2 linked regions of the Chlorobaculum tepidum TLS genome follow. The main gene of each other region encodes a partner of the protein of the gene in region 2 in a complex. Links are inferred from orthologs where the notes say so. Each region holds a gene or a part of one and is shown on either strand. Other genes may lie near its edges. The genes, in order: AYT24_RS07780 and trxA.

What was found.
Region 1: the proteins of trxA (region 2) and AYT24_RS07780 are in contact, whole or in part, in an NMR structure (PDB 2IPA), measured with the Bacillus subtilis proteins. The link is inferred for Chlorobaculum tepidum TLS from one-to-one orthologs.

The regions. Positions count from the first base shown.
Region 1 is NC_002932.3:1,634,118-1,637,363, forward strand. Bases 42-2,969 are described here. They hold AYT24_RS07780 (arsenate reductase ArsC), read right to left. Parts: upstream 1,759-2,969; coding sequence 1,324-1,758; downstream 42-1,323. Other genes in these bases: arsB (ACR3 family arsenite efflux transporter), read right to left, coding at 272-1,327; AYT24_RS07785 (permease), read right to left, coding at 1,779-2,825; AYT24_RS07790 (thioredoxin family protein), read right to left, coding at 2,830-2,969. Also shown: more of AYT24_RS07790, read right to left, coding at 2,970-3,132; AYT24_RS07795 (ArsR/SmtB family transcription factor), read right to left, coding at 3,205-3,246. UniProt on the Bacillus subtilis protein: Catalyzes the reduction of arsenate [As(V)] to arsenite [As(III)]. In vitro, can dephosphorylate para-nitrophenyl phosphate (pNPP).
Region 2 is NC_002932.3:804,931-808,142, forward strand. What follows is about bases 1-2,894. They hold trxA (thioredoxin), read left to right. Parts: upstream 1-1,229; coding sequence 1,230-1,559; downstream 1,560-2,894. Other genes in these bases: dnaE (DNA polymerase III subunit alpha), read left to right, coding at 1-1,130; trxB (thioredoxin-disulfide reductase), read left to right, coding at 1,647-2,582. Also shown: AYT24_RS03940 (rhodanese-like domain-containing protein), read left to right, coding at 2,898-3,212. UniProt on the Bacillus subtilis protein: Participates in various redox reactions through the reversible oxidation of its active center dithiol to a disulfide and catalyzes dithiol-disulfide exchange reactions.

The sequences.
Region 1 (3,246 bases), 830 kb from region 2 along the record:
AATCGGGCTGGTTAAATCGCCACGGAGAGGGAAGTGGCGTTTCGGCAGACGGGAGAGATCACTCGACGCTTTTTACCCACTCCTGCAATTTTTCGCGAAGTTCATCGCGAATTTCGCGGAACAGGGCAAGCTGTTCGTCTCTTGTGCCGGTTTTCTCAACGGGGTCAGGTAATGGCCAGAAATAACGGCGGCTGCCGAGCAGGCCGGGCCAGACTCTCGGACAGCTTGTTTTTCCATTTTTGTCAGTTTTGTTTAAAGCCGAAAAAAGCAGTTATGCGTTGTCAATAACGCGGAACCATTTTTCCCTGAACCAGAGTGAGACGTTCACCAGTGTGATGAGCGCGGGCACTTCGACAAGCGGGCCGATGACGGCGGCGAAGGCCTCGCCGGAGTCGATTCTGAAGACGGCGACTGCCACGGCGATGGCCAGCTCGAAGTTGTTGCTCGCCGCTGTGAAGGAAAGCGTGGCCGATTTCGAGTAGTCCGCGCCGATCTTTTTGCCCAGCCAGAACGACACCAAGAACATAATGACAAAATAGAGCAGCAACGGAATGGCGATGCGCAGCACATCCATCGGAATTTTGACGATGTATTCGCCCTTGAGCGAGAACATCACCACAATCGTGAAGAGCAGCGCCACCAGCGTCAGCGGGCTGATTTTTGGAATAAACTCCCGCTCGTACCACTCACGGCTTTTGACCCGGAGCATCACGAAGCGCGTCAGAAATCCGGCGATGAATGGAATGCCGAGGTAGATGAAGACCGAACGGGCGATCTCGCCGATGGTGATCTTGACGTGGAAGGATGTCATGCCGAGTTTCTCCGGCAGCACGGTCAGAAAGAGCCACGCATAGACCGAAAAGAAGAGCACCTGGAACACCGAGTTGAACGCCACGAGACCGGCGGCGTACTCCGTGTCGCCCTTGGCCAGTTCGTTCCAGACGATCACCATTGCGATGCACCGCGCCAGCCCGATCATGATGAGACCGGCCATGTAGTGCGGCATGTCGGAGAGAAACGTCACAGCGAGCGCAAACATCAACACCGGCCCGATCACCCAGTTCTGCAGGAGCGACAGGCCCAGCAACTTCGTGTTGCGGAACACATCGCCCAGCTCCTCGTACTTCACTTTGGCGAGCGGCGGATACATCATGACGATCAGGCCGATGGCGATGGGAATGTTGGTCGTGCCGGACTGGAACTGGTTCCAGAATCCGGCGATCTGCGGGTAGAGAAAGCCGGAGAGCACGCCGATGCCCATCGCGAGAAAAATCCAGAGCGTCAAATAACGGTCAAGGAAAGAGAGCTGTTTTGTCGAGATACTCATGGTTTTTCTCCCCGGATGGTTTCACGATAAAATTTCCCAAACTCCTGCTCGATCTCGTCGCGTACCCGGCGGAACTCGGCGAGCACCTCTTCGCTGCTGCCGGTGGCCGCCGCCGGATCGTCGAAGCCGATGTGCTGGCGGTGCTTGACCTGGCCGGTAAAGAGCGGGCAGCTCTCCTTGGCGCTATCGCAGACCGTCACGACGTAATCGAACGGCTTGGTGAGAAATTCGTCCACTTTTTTCGGGCGATTGGCGCTGAGGTCGATCCCTTTTTCCCGCATCACCTGAACGGCCAGCGGATGCACCTCGCTTGCCGGAACCGTGCCTGCAGAGAACACGTCGAGTTCGGAATCGAACGAACGAAGGAATCCCTCCGCCATCTGGCTGCGGCAGGAGTTGCCAGTGCAGAGAACAAGTATCGATTTTTTCATGACTTATAGGTTTTTGCGGATCAGAAAATCGCATTGAACACGAAACCGACCAGCATGATGCCCGTGGCTACCACTCCGGCGAAAACCGCGATGAGCTGCGGGCGGAGCACCTTGCGTAAAATGAGCATCTCCGGCGCGGAGAGGGCGATGACGCTCATCATGAATGCCAGTACCGTACCGAGCGCTGCGCCTTTGCCGAGCAGCGCCTGCACAACGGGAATGATTCCGGCTGCGTTCGAGTACATTGGCACGCCGATCAAGACGGCGGCGGGCACCGACCACCAGACCTGGTTGCCCATCAGCGAGGCCATGAAGTTTTGCGGCACGTAGCCGTGGATGCCCGCGCCGAGTCCGACGCCGAGCACGATGAAGAGCCACACCTTGCCAACGATCTCTCGCACGTGGCGGAGGCCTTCGCGAATCCGCTCCGGCCAGCTCACGGCTTCGGCGGAAAATTCGGACGACACCGCGCTGTTCTGGAGTTGCCGTACCCACTCTTCGAGAAAGCGCTCAAGCCCGAGCTTGCCGATCACCATCCCCGAAATCACTGCAACCAGAAGCCCCATCGAGAGATAGAGCAGCGCGACCTTCCAGCCGAACATGCCGAAAAGCAGCGCGAGCGCCACCTCGTTGACCATCGGTGCGGAGATAAGGAACGAGAAGGTGACGCCGAGCGGCACGCCCGCCTGCAAAAAGCCGATGAAGAGCGGCACCGCCGAGCAGGAGCAGAAGGGTGTCACGATGCCGAGCGTGGCGGCCATCGCGTTGCCGACGCCGACCCGCCTGCCCGACAGCATGGCCCGCGTCCGTTCAGGCGAAATGAAGGTGTGCACCACCCCCATCACGAAGACCACCGCCGTCAGGAGCATCAGCACCTTCGGCGCTTCGTAGATGAAGAAATGGAGCGCCTCGCCAAGCGGGGTGGCGCGGCTCAGGCCGAGCGCTGCGACGAGCAGGTCCGCGCCCGCTTCGAGGTTGAGGTAGAGCGGAACCCAGAGCGCTACCGCCGCCGCCACCCCGGCGATCCAGGCCGGGGCTGCGGAGCTTTGCCGATCGTGCTGTTGCATAGTTTCAGCAGGTTCCGTTCGGTCGGTCCGTACCATTGGCGTAGTCGCCGCAGCAGCAGGAGGGTTTCGGTGCGGCGGTGAGCATCTCGCGCAGCTCGTCGCCGGACGGGATGCGTCCGCTGCAAACAACCTTGCCATCCACCACGAGGCCGGGCGTTGACATCACGCCATACGACACGATCTGCTGCATGTCTTCGACCTTCTGCACCTCGGCCTCGATGTTTTCAGCAGCGATGACGGCCTTGACCGCATCGGTGAGCTGGTTGCATTTGGCGCATCCTGTGCCGAGAATTTTGATCTTTTTCATTGTTCTGTTGTTTTGAGTTTATCGTAAATAAACGATTTATAGAAGTGTCTTTCTTGTTAACAAATTCCGTTCTCAACAGTTGCACCCGCCGCTTTTTTCGCAGGCGAAGAACTC
Region 2 (3,212 bases):
GCGAGATCGGCGACACTGAGCGCATGAAGCATCTTACCGACGAGGCCAAGGGGTTTGGCATCTTTATGCTTCCGCCGTCGATCAACAAAAGCGACGCGCTCTTCTCGGTTGAAGAGCACAAGGGGCGGCCTTGCATCCGCGTCGGCCTTAGCGCTATCAAGCAGGTGGGAGGGGGAGCGAGAGCGGTGGTGGCTGCGAGACTGCGGCGCGATGGCAAACCCTTCCTCAACCTTTTCGATCTAACCGCCTCGGTTGATCTTCGCGCCATGAACCGCAAGGCGCTCGAATGCCTTATTCAGGCCGGAGCGCTCGACGAGATCGATCCCAACAGGGGTAAGTTGCTTGCCAACGTTGACAAGGCGATCAAGTTCGGGCAGATTCAGAACAAGGCGGTGACGCTTGGCCAGGGAGGCTTTTTCAACGATGACTTCAGCGACGGGCAGGCGGGCGTACACTATCCCGACCTCGACAACGCCGAGCCGATGCCGGAGAGCGAGAAGCTTCAGTACGAGAAGCGGCTGGTCGGCTTCTACCTGAGCCACCATCCGCTCGACCGCTTCCGGCGCGACTGGGAGGCCTTCGCCAGCCTCACGCTCGACAAGCGCGACGTGACGCCGTCAAAGCTCTACAAGGCGATTGGCGTGATCGTTTCGGTCAAGCCCTATCAGGATCGCAAAGGCAAGCAGATGCTCTTCGGCGTGCTTGAAGATTTCACCGGCAAGGCGGACTTCACGGTTTTCGCCAGCGTTTACGAGCAGTATCACCATATGCTCAAAACAGACGAGGTGGTGATGCTCAGCGTTGAAGCCGAGGTGAAGGACGGCGGCCTTAAGCTGCTGGTGCGCGAGGTCGCGCCGCTCAAGAAGGTGCGCTCCGCACTGGTCAAAAAGGTGGTGCTGCGTATCGATGCCGACGACGCCAGTCAGCTCGGCAAGCTGCAACAGGTGCGCGAAATTTTCGAGAAGCACAAAGGTGGCACGCCGGTCGATTTCGAGGTGCGTGCCACCATCGGATCGTGCAACGAAACCCTGAAGCTCTTTGCCCGCAACACGCCAATCGAGGCCGATGACGAGGTGCTCGACCAGCTCGAAGAGATTCTCGGGCCGGATAATGTTAGAATTACGGGATAAATTTCAGGCATTTGTTGCCAAGTTGCATTTTATTCAATTATATTTGCACAGAGTAATGGTATGTCTCTTATCAATTGTTAACCCTTTATTTGAGAACTTATGAGTGGAAAATATTTCGAGGCGACTGACCAGAATTTTCAGGCAGAAATTCTTAATTCCGATAAAGTTGCGCTGGTCGATTTCTGGGCTGCATGGTGTGGTCCGTGCATGATGCTCGGCCCGGTCATCGAGGAACTTGCCGGTGATTACGAAGGCAAAGCCATCATCGCCAAACTCAACGTCGATGAGAACCCGAACACCGCCGGCCAGTACGGCATCCGCAGCATTCCCACCATGCTGATCATCAAGGGTGGCAAGGTTGTTGACCAGATGGTTGGCGCTCTGCCTAAGAACATGATCGCCAAGAAGCTCGACGAGCATATCGGCTGATCTTCCATCCGTTTCTATTCTTTGCTATCCCGGTTCAAGCCGGGATAGTTTTGTTATAATCCCAACCCTACCTCCCGGAGACAAACGATGGACAAAGATATCAGGGACGTCGTCATCATCGGAACCGGCCCTGCCGGATATACTTCTGCCATTTACACCGGACGGGCCAATCTCAAGCCGCTGGTCATCGAGGGGCCCCAGCCCGGCGGGCAGCTCATGATTACCACCGATATCGAGAACTTTCCCGGTTTTCCCGAAGGCATTCCCGGCCCGGAGCTGATGGGCAGAATGCGTGAACAGGCAGCACGTTTTGGCGTCGAGTTCCAGTTTGGCAGCATCACTGAAGTCGATGTGTCGCGCAGTCCCTTCTCTCTGATGCTCGACAATGGCCAGGAGATTCTCGCCAGAACGCTCATTATTGCCACCGGGGCGAACGCCAAATGGCTTGGCATCGAATCGGAGGAGAAGTACCGCGGGCGCGGCGTATCGGCGTGTGCAACCTGCGACGGATTCTTTTTTCGCAACTGCCGCGTGTTCGTGGTTGGCGGTGGCGATACGGCGATGGAGGAGGCGCTTTACCTCACCAAGTTCGCTTCGGAGGTTGTGCTGGTGCATCGCCGCGAGGAGTTCCGCGCTTCCAAGATCATGAGCCTGCGGGCGAGCAAGAACGAGAAGATCACCACGATGCTCAACCAGGTGGTCGATGAGATTCTCGGTGACGATATGAAGGTGACCGGCATCAGGCTCAAAAACGTCAAGACCGGCGAGCTGACCGAACATGCCTGTGATGGCGTTTTCATAGCGATCGGCCATGAGCCGAACGCCAAACTTTTCAAAGGCCAGCTCGACATGGACGATTACGGCTACATTCTCACCAAAGATCACTCCACAGAGACCAGTGTCAAAGGCGTTTTCGCCTGCGGCGACGTGCAGGACTTCACATACCGCCAGGCTGTTACTGCCGTCGGCACCGGCTGCATGGCCGCCATCGAAGCCGAACGGTTCCTCGAATCGATACGTTGACCGTTATCCCTTGTCCGGCAAAACCGGGGTTTTGAAGCTCCCGGTTTTGCCTTGCTTTTGCTTTGCCTGAAGCGGTCTCGGTTCAGCCTCCCAACGTAAAGGGTTTTATCGCAATTAGCTTGTCCTGGGTTGTATGCCTGCCGGTGCGTTGAGTAGTATATTTACTCCTGTCCGTCGGCAGAGTGAGTAAGTGATGATATTCTGCGTCATAGCAGAGTCTTTCTGTTTGTCTTAAAGGGATTTTCGTTTGTCAGGCAAGGGAGAGCTTTTCTTTTTTTGTGTTTTGAGCGTATTAACAATAACAGCTTATCAGCTATGGTTCGTTTTATAGAACTGGTTCGGCATTGTCTGCTGGATGTCAGGGAAATCCTGCCGTGGGACCTTGTGGATCGTTTGAAAGAGAATCCCGGCCTGCTCATTCTCGATGTTCGTGAGCCGAACGAATTTGATGCCATGCACATTGCCGGTTCTCTCAACGTGCCGCGCGGCATACTCGAGTCGGCCTGCGAATGGGACTTCGAAGAGACGGAGCCTGAACTGGTCAATGCACGGCAGCGCGAAATAGTGGTGGTTTGCCGGTCGGGCCATCGCAGCATTCTTGCCTCGCATTCACTGCAAGTACTGGGTTAT